DNA from 4 places in the Enterocloster sp. genome. Region 2 is predicted to be linked to each of the others. Evidence: predicted binding sites of a transcription regulator. Region 2 holds the regulator's gene; each other region holds the start of a gene.
The links. The regulator Rex, encoded in region 2, represses fermentation and respiration genes when NADH is low (regulators of the CRP and FNR family bind a similar motif). The targets are predictions, from matches to a motif close to ATTGTTAANTANTTAACAAT.

Region 1 (4,965 bases), on a different contig from region 2:
CAGGTGGCATAAAGGGTTGAAATTGTATTGTTAATAAAATAACAAAGTTAAATATTAACAATAATGTAATAAAAACGTAAAAATAAAATCTATATTTCGTTCAAAAAACAGGATGATACCAAGAAAAAGTATACAATAAGCACAATATAATCGGAAATTATTTCCTGATGCAAAAAAAATGTAACAAAGTTGTAAAACCTCTGTTGACGGGTAGAACCAAATCCCATATAATACCCGTACATCCCAGCAAAACAGGTCAAAAGTGGGGAATAAACCTTATTTTGGATCTGATGAAAAGCAACTTGTTGACACATGGGATCAGACAGATCCCAGGAAAGAAAAGAGGAGTATGTATGCTTACATTGCATTCATTCCTTCAGTCGGTCGTTCTCTTTGTAAAGGCGCTTGCAGTTAAGGTCAAAAAAGAACAGTACCGCACTTCTTCTGTTGTGATGGCAGGGGCTGTAGTCATTGCCATTGTAACCTTCGGTGCAAACGGATTTGGCGGAAGCGGTAGAAATGCCATGGCTGCGCCCAGGATTCAGGAAAGCGCAGAGGAGCCGGAAGAACCGGAAGAGGAAGTGGTATCTGGAGGAAGCAGCTTTGTTACGGAAGCAAAAATACAATTTGGACTTTTAAATACAGACAGTGAAGGCCAGCATCTGGCAGGCGCGCTGCTGGAACAGGATGTCCGGGAGAAACAGAGAAGAGAGGCAGCAGCCCAGACAGAGATTGAGGCGCTGCAGAAGCAGATTTTAAAAGAGAAGGAAGAAGAGGAAGCCAGAAGAAAGGCTGAGGAGGAGCGGCGGGCCGCCAGACGGATCCGGATTTCAGACGAGGATTACCAGATCCTGCTGCGTATTGTACAGGCCGAAGCAGGCATCTGTGATGATAAGGGGAAGATTCTGGTGGCAGATGTGATCATTAACCGTGTCCTTTCCAAGCGGTTCCCCAATACGGTAAAAGGGGTTGTATACCAGAGAAACCAGTTCCAGCCCGTATCAAATGGCAGGATCAACACCGTAAAGGTGACGCCGGATACCATCCGCTGCGTAGACCGCGCCCTGGATGGAGAGGATTACTCAAACGGGGCTATTTACTTTATGAACCGCAGGGCTTCGGGAAAACAGGCTTCCTGGTTTGATTCCAGTCTTACCTATCTCTTTGCACATGACGGTCATGAATTTTTCAGATAACCGCCCATAGAAAAGACTCAAAAAGGGTTGAGTTTCCGCATCCTTTGGCGTATACTGTGAAGTGACGGGAAACTGTCCAATACAGAAGGCAAAGGAGACTGGAATCATGATTTTTGATGAAAAGAAAAATTTGAATTTTTACCGCAATCTGGGAATTGAGGGAAGATACGCAAAGGCCGTTGATTTTCTTATGAACACGGATCTGGCAGCATTAGAGGCTGGAAAGCATGAGATCGACGGAACCAATGTATATGCCAATGTGACCTCCTACACTACGATTCCGTGGGAAGAGGCAAAGTATGAGTCTCACGAGCATTACACCGATATCCAGTATGTGATCGAGGGGAGTGAGGTTATGACCTATGCTCCGACACATGAGATGGAGGTAAAGACTCCTTACAATCCGGATAAAGATGTAACGTTTTATGAGAACACGGTTCCCGGCCTTCAGGCAGTTGTAAAGGCAGGTCAGTACATGATCTTCCATCCATGGGATGCACACAAGCCAAAGGCAGCAGACGGTGAACCTGCCCCTATTAAGAAGGTAATTGTAAAAATTAAAGAAGACTAGTGTACTGTCTCATTCACTAGAATAAGGTACCGGCCGTTTGGACATTGTCCAGGGGGCCGGTATTTGTCATATCTGTACCATTTTCTGTAAAAATTAGAATTTTGTTAAAATGGAATTGTTGACTTTTTAACAATAAAGTGAGATAATAGACTTGAATTTGGTTTTATAAACCAGACATTCACATTTACATCATTTCACATCATATCACAGGAAAGAAAAGAGGTTAATGTAGTATGGCAGAGATCAATTTAAGCAAGTATGGCATTACCGGAACAACTGAGATCGTACACAATCCTTCTTATGAGCTGTTATTTGAAGAAGAGACCAGACCCGAGCTGGAAGGTTACGAGAAAGGACAGGTCAGTGAATTAGGCGCAGTTAACGTTATGACTGGTATCTACACCGGCCGTTCTCCAAAAGACAAATTCATCGTGGTAGATGAGAACTCCAAAGATACTGTATGGTGGACTTCTGATGAGTACAAGAATGACAATCATCCTGCATCTGAGGAAGCATGGAAGGCCTGCAAGGAGATTGCGTTAAAGGAGCTGTCCAATAAGAAGCTTTACGTTGTAGATGCATTCTGCGGCGCAAACAAGGATACCCGCATGGCAATCCGCTTCATCGTAGAAGTAGCTTGGCAGGCACACTTTGTTACTAATATGTTTATTCAGCCAACTGCTGAGGAATTAGAGAACTTTGAGCCTGATTTCGTTGTTTACAATGCTTCCAAGGCAAAGGTAGAGAACTATAAGGAGCTGGGCTTAAATTCTGAGACAGCTGCTATGTTCAACATTACCAGCCGTGAGCAGGTTATCATCAACACCTGGTACGGCGGTGAGATGAAGAAGGGTATGTTCTCCATGATGAACTACTACCTGCCTCTGAAAGGCATCGCTTCCATGCACTGCTCCGCAAATACAGATATGAACGGCGAGAACACCGCTATCTTCTTCGGCCTGTCCGGTACCGGAAAGACCACTCTGTCTACCGATCCTAAGCGTCTTTTGATCGGTGATGACGAGCATGGCTGGGATGACAACGGCGTGTTTAACTTTGAGGGTGGCTGCTATGCTAAGGTTATCAACCTGGACAAAGAGTCTGAGCCGGACATTTATAATGCCATTCGCCGTGATGCTCTGCTTGAAAACGTTACTCTGGATGCAGAGGGCAAGATCGATTTCGCAGATGACAGCGTAACCGAGAATACCCGTGTATCTTATCCGATCAACCATATTGAGAATATTGTACGTCCCGTTTCCTCTGCTCCGGCAGCGAAGAATGTAATTTTCCTGTCCGCAGATGCATTCGGCGTACTGCCTCCAGTATCTGTTCTTACTCCTGAGCAGACACAGTATTACTTCCTGTCCGGCTTTACAGCAAAACTTGCAGGTACAGAGCGCGGCATCACCGAGCCGACTCCTACCTTCTCTGCATGCTTTGGCCAGGCATTCTTAGAGCTGCATCCTACCAAGTATGCAGAAGAGCTGGTTAAGAGAATGGAAAAGAGCGGCGCAAAGGCTTATCTTGTAAATACCGGATGGAATGGTACCGGAAAGCGTATCTCTATTAAGGATACCCGCGGCATCATTGACGCTATCCTAAACGGTGATATCAAGAATGCTCCTACCAAGACCATCCCATACTTCAACTTTGAAGTACCTACTGAGCTTCCCGGCGTAGATCCCAAAATCCTGGATCCAAGAGATACCTATGCAGATGCAGCAGAGTGGGATGCAAAGGCACAGGACCTGGCTGGCAGATTCATTAAGAACTTCGCAAAATACGAAGGCAATGAGGCTGGCAAGGCTCTGGTTGCAGCTGGCCCTCAGAAGTAAAACAAAACAGATCGACGAAAGTCTGAAAAGGCGCGGCATTTTGCTGCGTCTTTTTTTAATCCTCTTTTCTTTGTTCAATCTCCAGCCAGGTTCAAAAACATTGTTCTTAAAAAAAGACAATGTTAAAAATAAAGTTCGTCTATATTTAAAATATAGATATTTTAGAAGATAATATTAAGATAAAATACAAATAAAACTGATTATAAAGTTAATTTTTTGCAAAATGATTGGAATTATATCAACATCTTTGTATACAATATGCGAAAGACTGAAAAAATATCAACTTATATTGTGCCAAACGGACAAATGTCTTTTAACAAGATACAAACCATGTGATATAATACGAACAATTCGCGAAAGGAAAAACAGGGCGGGTTAAAAACGGGGTATATAAAAAGATACCCGACTTAAAAAGGAGGAGAAGGAATGAAAAAACGTTTTCTCAGTTTGACACTGGCAGCTGCAATGGTAATGTCTTTAGCAGGATGCCGCAGCGCAGAACCGGCAGCGACAACAGCTGCACCGGCATCAGAGGCAACGACGGCTGCACCGGCTGATGGGGAAAAGAAAGAGGGAACCTCAGAAGCAGAAACAGCATCGGCAGAAGATTTTAAGATTGGTATTATTACCGGTACGGCCTCCCAGGGTGATGAGGAGATCACTCAGGCAAATAAGATGAAAGAAAAATACGGTGACATGGTTGTTACCTCTACCTATCCTGATAACTTCACCACAGAGACAGAAACCCTGATCTCTAATGCAGTGGCTATGGCTTCTGATCCGGCTGTTAAGGCAATCGTATGGTGCCAGGCAGTTCCCGGTACTGCAGCAGCCATTGACAAGGTTCGTGAGACCCGTCCGGATATGATCTTCATCGCAGGTACTCCCGGCGAGGATCCGGGCGTTATCAATCCAAAGGCCGATATCGTCCTTCAGGTCGACGAGCCAGGCTGCGGTGTTGTGATTCCGCCTCAGGCAAAGGCTCAGGGAGCAAAGACGCTGATCCACTACTCTTTCCCGCGTCATATGAGCTATGCTTTGATTGTTGCACGTCATGAGAACATGAAGAAATACTGTGCAGAAAACGGAATCGAGCTGGTTGACGTAACCGCTCCCGATCCTACCGGCGATTCCGGTATTACAGGCGCACAGCAGTTTATTCTGGAGGATGTTCCCCGCCAGATTGAAAAGTATGGCAAGGACACCGTATTCTTCACCACAAACTGCGTTATGCAGGAGCCTTTGATCCGTTCCGTATTTGAAAACGGCGCGATCTACTCCTTACAGTGCTGCCCGTCTCCGTTCCACGCATTCCCGGCAGCTTTAAACATTGATATGTCCGGTCACGAAGCAGACGTTA
Region 2 (4,965 bases):
CGTCTCCATGCTTTAACACCCTTGCCATCAGCGCCATAGCATAAAACAGGACGGAAAAGAAGAGGATCGAAAAAGCCACAGCCATCAGTGTATTTTTGGAAGCCCCGGTAAGAGCCAGAATAAAAAACAGGAGAACAAGCCCTGCAAGGAGAAGGACTCCAAGAAGAGCCAGAATACGTTTTAATTTCATTCCTCTGCCAGCGCCTCCCATAATTCGTAAAGTTTTTCCAGTTTTTCACTGATGGAATCCTTTTCTTTGTTCAGCTCCATCAGTCTGGACACATCGGTATAGACTTCTTCCAACGCCAGCAGCTCATTGATCTCGCTGTCTCTTGTTTCTAACTGGTGGATGGCGTCTTCGGTCTTTTTAAGTTCATTCTGACGTTTGCGGATCCTGGCCTGCTCTTCCTTCTGAGCTTTCCAGTCAAGCTTGGCCCCTGTATCTGAAGCAGAAGAGGAGGCAGCGGTACCGGAAGAAGCTCCCGTTCCGGCATCAGCCGGACGGCCTAAAGCTGATTTTGGAGCCTCAGAGCCTCGTCCTGCAAAAAATGCAGCCTCCACATCCTCCTTTTTCTCCAGATAATAATCATAATTGCCAATATAATTTACAAAGGACTGTCCGGTCAGATCCAGAATCCGGGTAGCGGTGCGGTTGATGAAATAGCGGTCATGGGACACGTAAAGCACCGTTCCTGTATATCGGTTTAATGCACTTTCCAGAATCTCCTTTGAGGTAATGTCCAGATGGTTGGTGGGCTCGTCAAGGAGCAGGAAATTGGCGTCAGAAAGCATAAGCTTTGCAAGTGAAACGCGACCCCGTTCGCCGCCGCTTAAATCCTTGATCAGCTTAAACACATCATCACCGGTAAAGAGGAAAGAAGCAAGGGTATTGCGGATCTGAGTGTTGTTCATATTGGGATAGGTATCCTGGATTTCCTGAAACAGGGTTTTATCCATGTGGAGGACCTGATGCTCCTGATCGTAGTAGCCGATATGAACCTTGGCGCCCAGGCGGATTTCTCCGGCATCAGCAGGGATCAGGCCGTTTATGATCTTAAGAAGCGTGGTCTTTCCGGTACCGTTATTTCCGATAACCGCAATCCGTTCCCCACGTTTGATTTCAAAGCTGCCATGTGTAAATAATGTCTGAGTATCAAAGGACTTGCTTAAGTCTGTGACGGTGAGTACATCATTTCCGCTGACTACGTCCGGTTCCAGACGGATATCCATGGAATCGTTGATTTCCACTGGCTTTTCCAGACGCTCGATTTTATCCAGCATCTTTTCCCGGCTTTCTGCCCTTCGGATGGATTTTTCACGGTTAAATGATTTTAATTTGGCAATGACCGCTTCCTGATGGCGGATTTCCTGCTGCTGATTTAAGTAAGCACGGATCTGTGCGTCTCTGAGCATGGCTTTTTTATCGCTGTAGGCGGAGTAATTGCCGGAAAACACAGTGGCGGTGCCATTGTCCAGCTCGATGACCTTTGTAACCACACGGTCCAGGAAATACCGGTCGTGGGCCACGATGATCACGCTTCCTGAATAGCCCTTTAAATAGGTTTCCAGCCATGCAATGGACTCCATATCCAGATGGTTGGTAGGCTCGTCCAGAAGAAGGATATCGGGTTTGGTTAAGAGGAGCTTGCCTAAGGATACACGGGTTTTCTGGCCGCCGGAGAGCGCCTGGATGGGCTTTGAAAATTCATCCTCTGAAAATCCCAGACCCTTTAATACCCCCGTAATTTCACTGCGGCAGGCGTAGCCGTTTTCCAGCTCGAACGCGTGGTTTAAGCGGCTGTATTCGGAAAGCATAGCCTCCAGTTCTTCACCGGAGGCAGATTTCATGGACTGTTCAAGGTTTCGCAGACGCTCCTCCATTTCAAGGATAGGCCGCTTTACCTCTAAAAGAGCGTCATAAATGGTCTCAGCGCCCTCCAGATCCTGATGCTGGGCCAGATATCCGATGGAAGCGCCCTTGGCCCAGGTTACACTTCCCTCATCTGGTGCCAGATCACCGATGATGATCTTTAAAAGAGTGGATTTTCCCGCGCCGTTAATCCCTACGACAGCGGCTTTTTCATGTTCCTCTATATGAAATGAGACCCGTTTGAGGATATGGTTATCTCCAAAGGACCGGCTGATGTTGCTGCATGACAGGATCATTTCAAAACTCCTTTTTTAGCATAAATTCTATGTTTTTTGCATAATATGCACCAATCAGTATAATATAGGAACATATTTTTTTCAAGAACATCCTGAAAGTGATTTGACATTTTTTTAACGCCCGATTATAATAGAAAGCATTAGATTGAATCATATAAGGAGAGGGTGGCACAGGATGGAACGCAAGGAAATATCGAAAGCGGTTATTTCGAGACTGCCCCGCTATTACCGCTATCTGGGGGAGCTGATTGAAGAAGAAGTGGAGCGTATCTCTTCCAATGAACTGAGCAACCGCATGAAGGTTACAGCTTCTCAGATCCGCCAGGATCTGAATAATTTCGGCGGCTTCGGACAGCAGGGCTATGGCTATAATGTAAAATATCTGTACTCGGAAATTGCAAAGATTCTGGGAATCGACCAGCAGCACAATCTGATCATCATCGGAGCCGGAAATCTGGGACAGGCAATCGCCAATTATACAAATTTTGAACGGAGAGGTTTTGTGATCAAAGGGATGTTTGATATCAATCCCAAGCTGATCGGTCTGGTGATCCGCGGGATTGAAATCCGGTCCGTGGACGATCTGGAAAGCTTTATAAAAGAGAATGAGATCCAGATCGCGGCTCTTACCATACCAAAGACAAAGGCTCCCGAGATTGCGGATCGTCTGGTAGCAGCAGGAATCAAGGCAATCTGGAATTTCGCCCATACGGATCTTGTTGTACCGGAGGATGTAGTTGTGGAAAATGTGCATCTGTCTGAAAGTCTGATGCGGCTGTCCTACCGGGTATGCAGTATGCTGGACCGGGATGAAAAAAACGAACGCACAGGAAGCAAGTAGGATGATACTGGGAGTTGGAACCGATCTGATCGAAATAAAGCGCATGGAAAAGGCCTGCAGGAGGCCTCATTTTGTCGCTCGCACATTTACGGAGACGGAAAGCCGGCAAGCGAAGGGGTCTGCCTCTAAGCTGGCCGGCTCTTTTGCTGTGAAGGAGGCCGTGGCAAAGATGTTCGGCACCGGGTTCCGGGGATTTATGCCCGGAGATATCGAGGTGCTTCGGGATGAGCTTGGAAAACCCTATGTCAATCTTTACGGCGGCGCTAAAAAGCGATCTGAGGAAATGGGGCTGACACAGATCCATGTGTCTATCTCCAATACAGAGGATTTTGCCATGGCATTTGCAGTGGGCGAAAAGGAAACGTCCGCAGAGAGGAGAACATGATATGAGAACCCTTCTGACAGGTAGAAAGATGAAAGCAGTGGATCATTACACCATCCATGAGGTCGGGATTCCTTCCCTGGTTTTAATGGAGCGGGCAGCTTTGGCGGTCGCAGACTGCGCATTAAAGGCAGCCCGAGCATTTGCCGCACACAGTCCGGTCTGGGCGCTGTGCGGTGTGGGAAATAATGGAGCGGATGCAGCGGCGGCAGCCCGGATGGTTTATTTAAAAGGACTTCCTGCAGTTATTTTTCTGGCCAGTTCAGAGGAAAAGGCGACAGAAGAATTAAAGCTCCAGCTTTCCATTGCCAGGAAGCTGGGGATACCTGTAAAAAAATGGGAACTTATGAAAGAGGAAGCAGAAAACTGCGGGATTCTTTTCGACGGCCTTTTCGGTGTGGGATTAAGCCGGGAAATCCAGGGAGAATACAGAGCCTGTATGGAGCTTGCAGCAGAGATTCTTAAAGGGAATGGAAAAACAAAGCCATGGTGCATTGCTGTCGATATTCCTTCCGGGATCCATTCCGGTACGGGAGCGGTGATGGGGATTGCTCTGAAAGCAGATGAAACCGTAGCCTTTGGCTGGGAGAAGATTGGAACTGCCGTATATCCGGGAAGGGACTATGCGGGAAATGTTACGGTTGCAGACATCGGTTTTCCTGAGGAGGCCTTAAGGGCAGAGCCGGAAGAGGAGGATCCGATCTCTATGGCGTATGCCTGCGAGGAAAGCGATTTAAACCGGGTACCGGAGCGGAAAGCCTATTCAAATAAAGGGACCTTTGGCCGCGTGCTGATCGCAGCAGGCTCTAAAAACATGAGCGGAGCAGCTTATCTTAGCGCTCTTGGAGCCTACAGGGCCGGAGCGGGACTTGTAAAAATCCTGACCGTGGAAGAAAACAGGACGGTTTTACAGACCCTTCTTCCGGAAGCCATTATTTCTTCTTATCGTCCGGAAGAGCTTTTAGGCGGGAGAGAGGATTTTAAGGAACGGATCGAGGCTGAGATGAACTGGGCAGATGTGGTGGTTTTAGGCCCTGGTCTTGGAAGCGAGCCTTATGTGGAATATCTGGTAGAGGATATCCTTACAAGCGCCTTTGTGCCTGTGATCATTGATGCGGACGGCTTAAATACCATTGCATCTCACCCCTATCTGACCTCCTACTATACGGAAAATATTGTGATCACTCCCCATTTGGGGGAAATGGCGCGGCTTACAAGCCAGAAAATCAGTGAAATTCAGGCCGATCTTCCGGCTGCGGCATTTTCCTATGCATCCCACTACGGGATTACCTGCGTTCTTAAAGATGCGGCAGCCGTGACCGCAGGAAAAGAGGGGACTTTATATATCAATACCAGCGGAAGCAGCGCTATGGCAAAGGCCGGATCCGGAGATGTGCTTACCGGCATCCTGGCCGGGCTGATGGCCCTGGGAATGGAGGAAGAGGAAGCAGCCGCTTTGGGCGTTTATATTCATGGGCTGGCAGGAGAGCGTGCAGCCGGAAATAAGCTTCACAGCCTGCTTGCATCAGAGATTGCTGAGGCAGCCGGGGCCTTTATGGATCGGCAGAAGGAGGAA
Region 3 (4,965 bases), on a different contig from region 2:
ATTCCTACCCTCATCCCGTCATAGGTAGAATAGTCCTGAGGAATGATCTGTTCATTTCCCGCCTTTATCGTCAGCATGGTGCCGCAGGTACCTACAGGCTGATTTGAAAACACAAAATCCTCTTCCCATTGCCCGCGTTTTACCGCCGATGTCACAAGGTCAACTTCTCCGTTTTTCAGCATTTTCAGGACGCCGCCATTCTCAGCGTTTGCAGTTTTATATTCATAAACTACATTTCCATAACGGCTCAGCTTCTGAAGAAAGTCATAGCCGTAACCGCTGCGCACTCCATCTGCATCCGTCATATGATAGCCTTCCATGGAGAATACTCCCACCCGGATGATCCGTTTTTTCTCCTGACAATAGCCAGGAAACGCCAGGATCAAAGTAAGGAAAACAGCGGTGGCAGCTAAAATTTTCCATTTAACGTTCGTGTGCACGGTCTGTTTCTTCTCTGTTTCCAAAACAGCATCCTCTCCATTTGCAGATTTTTTCTTTTATCTGTCCATTATATCGAAATTTTTTCTTTTAAGCAACGGCCTGGGGGCAAAAACAGAAAAATCCCCGGACAAAAGGCCGTCTCCAGCCGCTGTCCGGGGATTTTATCTTTTTAATATACAAGCTTATCCAGCTCTTTTACATGCTCTGTTTCATTTGAGTTTTTATGCTTTGCCTTGGATGCGTAGAGATTTACGGCTGCCTGGGATTTTTTCACAGGCTGCATGGTTCCGGCTCCGGCTACACAGCCGCCGGGACAGGCCATACCCTCTAACAGATAACCGTTGTACTTTCCAAGAGTTGCCATCTTAAGAAGCTGACGGCATTCCTTTAAGCCTTCTGCATTGGCGATCTTTACTTCCTTATCCGGATATTTTGCATGGATCACATCGGCTACGGACTTGGCCACGCCGCCTGCCACAGCAAAGTTTCTTCCATCTGTGGAAGCGTCATTTACGCCCTCTGGATCCTCTTCGATATTCTCAATATCCACATGCTTTGCATCAAAGATTCCATCCATTTCTTCAAAGGTCAGGACAAAATCCACCTCGCTGCGGACAGATTTTCTCATCGCTTCCAGCTTCTTTGCCGCGCAGGGGCCGATAAATACGATCTTGGCATCCGGGTGCTCTCTCTTGATCAGTCTGGCGGTCAGAACCATAGGGGTCAATGCCATGGAAATGCAGTTAGCGTACTCCGGGAACAGCTTCTTTGCCATCACAGACCAGGCCGGACAGCAGGAAGTTGCCATAAACGGAAGCTTTTCTGGTACCTCCTCCAAAAAGTCAATGGCCTCCTGGGTCGCACACAGATCCGCTCCGATCGCTACCTCAAATACATCCGTAAAGCCCAGGGCCTTCATCGCCGCACGAACCTTTCCCGGTGTTACCTTCGGACCGAACTGGCCTACAAAGGCCGGAGCAACGGCAGCATACACCTTTTCTCCGGACTGGATGGAGCGGATGACCTGAAAGATCTGGGACTTATCTGCAATGGCTCCAAAGGGGCAGTTTACAAGGCACTGTCCGCATGACACGCACTTTTCGTAATCAATGTCCGCCTTGCCGTTTGCGTCGCTGCGGATGGCGTCCATTCCGCAGGCAGCGGCGCAGGGGCGCTCCTGAATGATGATCGCCTTATAGGAACATACGGTTGCACACTTGCCGCACTTAATGCACTTGTCCTCATCAATATGGGAACGGCCGTTGGTACGGTCTAAATGAATGGCATCCTTGGGACAGACCTCCACGCAGGGATGGGCCAGACAGCCCTGGCAGCCGTCTGTTACCATAACACGTTTTTCCTTGCAGGCATTGCAGGCAAACTTGATCACATTGATCAGCGGCGGCGTATAATAGGTCTCCGCCTTATCGGCTGCTTCTATGTTATCGGAAAGAGGCGCATGCTCTGCTGCACTGCGGCTGGGAAGACCCATGGCAAGACGAAGACGTTCTCCTACAATGGCGCGCTCTAAAAATACATCGTTGCGGAAATTCCCAACTTCGCCGGGAATGATCTTGTAGGGAAGCTCCTCGATCCTCTTGTCCACCGGCCATTCGGTGTGATAAGCCATGCGGGCAACCTCACGGAAAATTCTGTGACGGATCTCCTGGATCCTGGTCTCTACTCCTCTCATATTCTGTATCCTCACTTGTCTATTTTTTATCAAACATATTATAGGCATGGATAAAGGCGATTGCAAGCCTTTTTAAGCATACAATCGCCTTGTATCATCAAAAATACACATTTTTTCCGGTTTATTCTGTCAGCTGTACCTCTTCTACGGGAAGCGTAAAAGTAAACACGGCCCCATGAGGCTCATTATCGCGTATAGAAATGGTGCCTCCATGGGCATTTACAATGGATTTGCACAGGGAAAGCCCCAGCCCCAGGCTTCTGCGGCTGTCCACGATCCGGTTGGCCCCGCTGTAAAACATTTCAAAAAGCTTCTCTTTATTTTCATCCGGAACGCCGGGTCCGTCATCGGCCACGGAAATCACCGCCCATTTTCCCTCCTGTTTTGCTTCAACCGAAATATGGGAACCGGGCTCTGTATACTTGATGGCATTATTTACCAGGTTAATCACCACCTGGACGATCAGCTTGGCATCCATTTTTGCCAAAAGGAGTTCGTCCTCACAGCGTTCCGTAAGAATATGCTCCGTGCATTTCCGGTCCACATGATTAAGCGCCTCTTTTATCACCTCATCTACCAGTTCCGCAGACATATTTAAATTCAGCCTCCCTTCCTCCAGCCGGGTGACGGAAAGAAGATTTTCTACCAGGTTAATGAGCCACATGGCGTCGTCATAAATGTCCTGATACAGACTCTGTCTGGTGGCCTCGTCAAAGGAGGGACCGTTAGATAAAAGATTGCTCGCATTGCCGGAGATCGAGGTCAGAGGGGTACGCAGATCATGGGAAATAGCCCTTAAAAGCTGGGAGCGCAGCTGTTCGTTTTTTGCCAGGACAGCCGCCTCCTGCTTTTCCCATGCATTTTTTTCATTTTCAAGCGCCAGGGCACATTCACCTAAAATCGAAAGGAGAATACTGTTTTCAAACATGGCAAGCGGATGCTTCTTTATGACGATTCCCACCACTCCGTATACCGTGTCGTTAATCCGCACAGCCAGATACAGACAGCTTGCATGGGACAGGGTTCTGGTGGTAGCTCCTGCATGGCGGTTATTGTCAAACGCCCACTGGGCGGCCTTTTTTTCCTCTTCCGATACATAATCCTCCGGTATGTCTGTTCCTTCTATCCGGAATACCTGAGCTTCTCCCAGCTTCCCGTCCTTTGCCAGATAAAAAATGATATCCCGGTTTAAAAGCTTCATCAGCTGGTGGGCCGTGGCAGATACAATCTCAGTCCGGGTCTTTTTCTGCTGTAAAAGCTGGTTCGTCTCAAACAGCACCCGGGTCCGAAAAGCCACATGGGCCAGCTGTCTGGAACCGTTTTTCATCCGGGAAGCTAACGTCCCCGTAAGGAAAGCAGCAATAAACATCACAAAAAAAGTCACTGGATAGCCTCTGTCATAAGCCATCAGCGAATATTTGGGATCTGTAAACAGAAAATTAAATACTAAAACACTGACAATCGACGCTATCAGGCTGTAGATCTGATTGCGGATCACCACAGATATAATCAATACTGCAAGCACATAAACAGTAATAATATTAGCCTCATCAAAGCCCAAATGTTCAAACAGGATACCGATGAAACTTGCCGCTGCCAGTCCCAAAACACTCTTTATCATATCTCCAACAGATAATACAAGAGCGCTCTGCCAGTTTTTGCGGCTGAACTTGCGGTTTTCCGCCATCTGACAGGGAATAATATAGATATCCATATTGGGAGCATTGGTAATGAGCTTTTCCGTCAGAGGCGGCTTTCCAAACAGATGCCTGCGCTCCGCCATGCTTCTTCCGATCACGATCTTTGTCACGCCGGAAAGTCTGGCAAACTCAGATATCTGAAACGCAATGTCGTCCCCGCAGGTGGTTTCGATCTTGGCTCCCAGCTTCTTTGCCAGACGGATATGCCCCCGAAGCCGGCTCCTGTCCTCCTCGTCCATTTTCTGGGATTGGGAAGTTTCCACATACAGCGCTGTAAATTCCCCCTTAAAGGCCTCCGCCATCCGGGCAGCAGCCCGGATAATGGTTCCATTGGCCGGAGAAGAGGACAGACAAACTAAAATATGCTCTCCCTGAGTCATATAATTTCCCCCTTCCTTTCTTTCATTTCATCTGAAGCCGCCATCATTTCCATACGTTCAAATACCAGTCCGGCTTCATTTAACATGGCGGTTAAAAGGCTGTATTCAAACGGGGGGATCTCCCTTCGCTCCTCCAGAGCAATTCCCGCTACGCCATATACTCTATCACCGCTCTTAACAGGAAGGTAAATCGCTTTGGCATCCGGCAGCGTATGGGTACATGCTCCGGCCCTCTTTCCCCGTGCGGCGCTCCACATCGCCACTGCCCGTTCTTTCTGATTTAAAAATTCCTCCTCCTGCATATGGCCCTCTCCGTCAGCCGGGAAGAAAAACGGCCCTTCCAGTCCGCCTCCGGAATACAGATAAAAAAGCACGGGCAGCCCCAGAAGCTTTTTGATCTGTCCGCTCACCTCCTTTACCGCTTCCTTTTTATCCCGGATTCTCCGCAGCCTTCTGCTGTTATCTAAAAGGATCTCCGTCCGGTATGCCTTTTTTGCCATTTCTCTGGAATGGCTGCGGACACGGTTCATAAGAGAAGAAGTAATAAGGGAAGCCGCCAGCATTACGGCGATCGTAACCGGATATTCTTTTCCATCCATCTGAAAACTGTAAAGAGGCTCTACAAAAAAGAAATTAAACAAAAGCACGCTGAGCAGAGAAGATACGACTACTGCCCCCCGTCTGGAAACAGTCATAGCCGCTAAAAGAATCCCCAGAAGATAGAGCATGATAATATTGGATTCAGACATTT
Region 4 (4,965 bases), on a different contig from region 2:
TTGTATGAAGCTTTGCATCGAGCATCTTTCTAAAAAATACGGAGAACTGCAGGTCCTTCGGGATCTGAGCCTGACGCTGGAGCAGGATGCCTGTTATTGCCTGATGTCGCCCTCAGGCTCAGGAAAAACAACCTTTCTTCGGATCCTCATGGGGCTTGAAACGGCTGACAGCGGAAGGATTTTTACTCAGGATGGGCCTGGGTGGCCTTTGAGGATTTCTGCAGTTTTTCAGGAGGATCGTCTCTGTCCTTCCTTTTCCCCTATGGAAAATGTGCAGATGGCATTAAAAGAAAAATGGAAGGAAGAAAAACTGGCCCAGGCCATGACCTGCTTACTTCCTAAAGAATGCCTTACCCGCCCCGTGTCCACCTTGAGCGGAGGGATGAAGCGGCGCACCGCCATCCTGCGGGCCGTTCTTGCGCCTTCCCATATGCTTGTAATGGATGAACCCTTTACCGGGCTTGATGAGGCCCTTAAGCTGGAGGTGATCCGCTATATTCTGGAAAACCGCCGGAACCGCTTCCTCCTGATCACAACCCATCAGGAGGAAGACGTAAAGCTCCTTGGCGGAGTCCGGATACAGCTGGATTAAGGGCTGCTTATCGGGGCTGGGGCGCCTGATCCGGATCAAAGGCCGGATTAAAGGCATAGAAATTGCGGCTGTCCAGTTTTTCCTGGGTGATTCGGAGGGTTTCACCGAACCGCTGGTAATGGACGATCTCACGTTCTCTCAGGAACTTGATAGGTTCGCATACGTCATAGTCTGTTACTACCCGGAGGATGTTGTCATAGGTACTCCGGGCTTTTTGTTCTGCTGCCATATCTTCATGAAGGTCTGTGATCACATCGCCCTTGGACTGGAATTCGCAGGCATTAAAGGGAATGCCGCCTGCGGCCTGAGGCCAGATTCCGGTGGCATGGTCAATATAATAGGGTCCGAAGCCCTGTTCTACCAGCTGCTCGGCTGTGAGGTTCCGGGTCAGCTGATGGACAATGGCGGCGATCATTTCCAGATGTGCTAGTTCCTCTGTGCCGATATCGGTCAAAACAGCCTTGCCTTCTTTATAAGGCATGGCGTAGCGCTGGGACAGATAGCGCATGGATGCGCCCATCTCGCCGTCGGGGCCGCCGTATTGACTTAAAATAAATTGTGCCAGTTTGGCATTCGGCTCCTTAATATTTACCGGAAACTGGAGACGTTTTTCATAAATCCACATTATAAATTCCCTCCTTCCCATGGCCAGGGATCACTGACCCAGGTCCAGTAGGCATTTTCAGTCACATTGCCCGCATTTAAGGGGCCAAACTGGGCCTCATAGGCGGCTTTTGCGTTTTTGTAGGCTTCCATCATCTGATTGAGATAGGAGAGAGCTTCCATATCACAGGGATGAGTGTCCAGATAGAGATTGGCCTCCACCACGGCAAAGCTGGTCTGGTTTACTGCCTGGAGCATGGCTCCTCTTGATGGGTTCTGAAGATGTTCTGTCATCGTCCGCACCTCCCGTAATTAAATGGAAGATCCAGGTCAGGGAAGATGGTTCCCTGCATGAGGCCGCGTTCAGGCGCATAGGCAGTCTGCCACTGCTGCCACGGTACATAGGCCATAGCTACGGGGTGATGCTGCTCCAGATAACCGGCTGTGGTATCCGGGCAGTTCACGATGGGCCATACGGTACTTCCCTGATTCATATTTGTTCCTATCTGAGGATATCCTGTCTGGGGATATCCGGCTTCCCCATAAGGAAGGGACTGATTCATATCCCATCCGGGCCACATCTGGGGGGATGGTCCGGAATATTCCGGCTGTGCGGCCGGTCTGTCTGATACGCCGGGAACGACACGGCTTCTGCATCCGCATCCGCAGCTGCAGGTCGAAGCTTTTGCATCCATATATGCTTCCATTGTTTGAAATCTCCTTTTTATTCTTTCTTTATTATTTTATGAAGAGATACATAACAGGTGACGGTTTTTGCGCAGGAACACTTTGTCTCACTGTCCCATATGATATGGTACAACCAATTAAAAAAGGAGAGTAGAGATTATGTGTTGTCTTTTATGCTGTTGTAATAATGGATGCAGAAATGCAGAACAGAATGGAAATGGTTCTGGCTGTGGATGTCAAAACAGATGTGGCTGCGGATGCCAAAACAGATGCGGCTGCGGATGCAGGATTTCCGGCTGCTGCTGCGGCTGCCGAAACTGCAATACGGAGTCCGGCGGTACCGGAACGACCGGTTCCTGCGGCTGCGGCGGAACACAGGCAGCGGATAGGGAACGCCGGGCATACCGTCAGGGATACCGCGACGGCTGGAACTGGGGGTACTGGCAGGGCTGGAATGATGCTGTCTGGGGCCGGAATGGCAGAGAGGGGAGCACCTGTGAAAGAGAAGGAAGCTGCTGCGGAAGAGACAGCGGCGGCTGCAATTAGAATTTGCAGCAGGTAAACTTCTGAATGGAAACAGGAACCGGTCATCTGGCCGGTCCCTGTTTCCAGGATAAAAGGTCTAAAAGGCATCTGGCTGCGTCCTGATACCCAAGCTCGTAAACAAGCTGAAGTTTTTGCGGATCCTTTTCCATTCGTCCGATGGTAAGAGGCCTGCTGGGGCGGATCACAAAGGCCTGGCCGCTGTTTTCCAGAGACTCGATCTCATCCAGCGTCCGGTTGTACACGGATGGCCGGTTTTTAATGGTTTTTACAAAGGCTGGATAATGGCGGTAGCACAGTTCGGTAAGCCGGGTTCCCTCTGCTTTTTTCCGGTAACCCCTGTGGCGGGTAAGGACAACAACATTCCTTGGGTATCCAAGCTCCATAAAGGCTTTTACCGGGATGCTGTCCGTACAGCCGCCGTCTAGCAGCTTTTTCCCTCCGGCATGTACGATTTTTGATACCAGAGGCAGTGATGCAGAGGCCCGCAGATAGTCGATCTGCTGTTTCATGTCGGTCAGATGCAGATACTCCGGTTTTCCTGTTTCTACATTGCTGCAGCCTACATAAAATTCGGCCGGATTATTGTTAAAGGCTGTATAGTCATAAGGATCCAGCTTTTCCGGCAGCGTGTGGTAGCAGAACCGTTCTCCTGCGATGTCTCCGGTGAGGATAAGGTTTCTAACGCTCATAAAGCGAGGATCCTGGCAGTATTTTTTATAATATCGGATGTTCCGCCCGCGCTGTCCGGAAAGAAAGCTGCAGCCGTGGATGGCTCCTGCGGATACTCCGATCACTCCGTCAAAGGTTACTCCCTGATCCATAAAGAGATCCAGCACGCCGGCTGTATAGATCCCGCGCATTCCGCCGCCTTCCAGCACAAGTCCTGTCTTTTGTTCCATTTTCTGATTCCTCCATTTGGCTTTGCCGGGCGGTTCTGTCCGGCAGGCATATCGTTTGAAATATATCCAGTATACCACACTTTTCCATCGGAAAACCTTTGTTTTTGCAGAAATATTATTGATAAAAATATGACAATATGAGATAATGGCATTACATGTGGGGAGACCCCTGTATAAAGGATAAAGAACATACAGACAGAGTGAAACGAATAACGGAGGGTGAAGTGAAAATGAAAGTAACAATATGTATTGGAAGCGCCTGCCATTTAAAGGGTTCCAGAGAGATTATTGAAAAGCTTCAGAAGCTTGTAAATGAAAACGGCCTGTCGGAACAGGTTGACTTAAACGGAGCTTTCTGCTCCGGAAACTGCGACCACGGCGTATGTGTGACTGTGGACGGAGAGTTATATTCATTGAAGCCGGAGGACACAGAAGCGTTTTTTGAAAACGAGATCAAAGGGAGACTGTGATTATGGGCATGGAAATCATTGATTTCAAGGCCACAAAATGTAAGCACTGCTATAAATGCGTCCGCTACTGCGAGGTAAAGGCCATCCAGGTCAAGGATGGACGAGCCGTGATCATGCCTGATAAATGTATTCTCTGTGGCCACTGCCTGAAGATATGTCCGCAGTCTGCAAAGACGCTCAGAAGCGATCTGGAGCTGGTGAAGGGCTGGATCGCAGCCGGCGAGAGGGTAGTGGTTTCCATTGCACCCTCTTATATGGGTCTGTTAAAATATAAGACCATCGGCCAGGTCCGTGGGGCACTGATCCGTCTGGGGTTTGAGGATGTGAGGGAAACATCCGAGGGCGCTGCCTATGTGACGGCAGAGTATGCCAGACTGCTTAAGGAGCATCAGATGGAAAATATCATTACCACCTGCTGCCCCAGTGTCAATGACCTGATCGAGATTTACTATCCGGAGCTGGTAAAATACCTTGCGCCGGTGGTATCTCCCATGATCGCCCACGGACGCATTTTAAAGGAAGAACTGGGGCGTGAGGTGAAGATAGTATTTTTAGGCCCCTGTATTGCAAAAAAGAAGGAGGCAAACGATCCTCGCCATGATAACTGCATTGATGCGGTCTTGAATTTCCGGGATATGAAAAAATGGCTGGATCAGGAGGAAATTTCCATTGAGGATTGTGAGGATATGCCCTTTACGGCCTTTGATCCCAAGGTAAACCGCCTGTATCCTGTTACAAACGGAGTGGTAAATTCGGTACTGGCTGAGGAAGAAAGCAGGGGAGACGGCTACCGCAAGTTCTATGTCCATGGGGAGACAAACTGTATTGACCTGTGCAGGAGCATGGCCAGGGGAGAGATCAAAGGGTGTTTTATTGAAATGAATATGTGCGCCGGCGGCTGTATTAAGGGGCCGACGGTGGATGATGAGGAGTTTATTTCACGATTTAAAGTAAAGCTGGATATGGAGGAACGGATCTGCAGAGAGCCGGCCGACCGTTCCCAGATGGAGCATGCGGTTGAGGCAGTTTCTTTCAGAAAGGAGTTTTTAGACCGTTCGCCCAAAGATCCTATGCCGACGGAGGAGCAGATCCGCCAGATCCTGCGCATGACGAATAAATTTAAGCCAGAGGATGAGTTAAACTGCGGAGCCTGCGGTTATCCTACCTG

Region 1: pckA (phosphoenolpyruvate carboxykinase (ATP)) is a predicted target of Rex. The motif match lies at 1,882-1,901, and genes of this name have one in related genera.
Region 3: ACZM6M_RS03365 (4Fe-4S dicluster domain-containing protein) is a predicted target of Rex. The motif match lies at 2,149-2,168, and genes of this name have one in related genera.
Region 4: ACZM6M_RS14020 ((2Fe-2S) ferredoxin domain-containing protein) is a predicted target of Rex. The motif match lies at 3,445-3,464, and genes of this name have one in related genera.

Annotation. Positions count from the first base shown of each region.
Region 1 is NZ_DBMACH010000003.1:178,782-183,746, reverse strand. It holds gene ACZM6M_RS04880 (cell wall hydrolase) at 354-1,196, shown strand; gene ACZM6M_RS04875 (NanQ anomerase/TabA/YiaL family protein) at 1,303-1,767, shown strand; gene pckA (phosphoenolpyruvate carboxykinase (ATP)) at 2,001-3,605, shown strand; gene ACZM6M_RS04865 (DUF3798 domain-containing protein) at 4,032-4,965, shown strand, end outside.
Region 2 is NZ_DBMACH010000010.1:73,935-78,899, forward strand. It holds gene ACZM6M_RS11845 (hypothetical protein) at 1-190, opposite strand, end outside; gene abc-f (ribosomal protection-like ABC-F family protein) at 187-2,166, opposite strand; gene ACZM6M_RS11855 (redox-sensing transcriptional repressor Rex) at 2,342-3,007, shown strand; gene acpS (holo-ACP synthase) at 3,009-3,392, shown strand; gene ACZM6M_RS11865 (NAD(P)H-hydrate dehydratase) at 3,394-4,965, shown strand, end outside.
Region 3 is NZ_DBMACH010000002.1:119,882-124,846, reverse strand. It holds gene ACZM6M_RS03370 (ATP-binding protein) at 1-464, opposite strand, end outside; gene ACZM6M_RS03365 (4Fe-4S dicluster domain-containing protein) at 611-2,134, opposite strand; gene ACZM6M_RS03360 (ATP-binding protein) at 2,256-4,214, opposite strand; gene ACZM6M_RS03355 (DUF4118 domain-containing protein) at 4,211-4,965, opposite strand, start outside.
Region 4 is NZ_DBMACH010000015.1:26,932-31,896, forward strand. It holds gene ACZM6M_RS13990 (ABC transporter ATP-binding protein) at 5-592, shown strand; gene ACZM6M_RS13995 (manganese catalase family protein) at 600-1,217, opposite strand; gene ACZM6M_RS14000 (spore coat protein CotJB) at 1,217-1,489, opposite strand; gene ACZM6M_RS14005 (spore coat associated protein CotJA) at 1,486-1,902, opposite strand; gene ACZM6M_RS14010 (hypothetical protein) at 2,042-2,428, shown strand; gene ACZM6M_RS14015 (patatin-like phospholipase family protein) at 2,470-3,327, opposite strand; gene ACZM6M_RS14020 ((2Fe-2S) ferredoxin domain-containing protein) at 3,558-3,797, shown strand; gene ACZM6M_RS14025 ([Fe-Fe] hydrogenase large subunit C-terminal domain-containing protein) at 3,800-4,965, shown strand, end outside.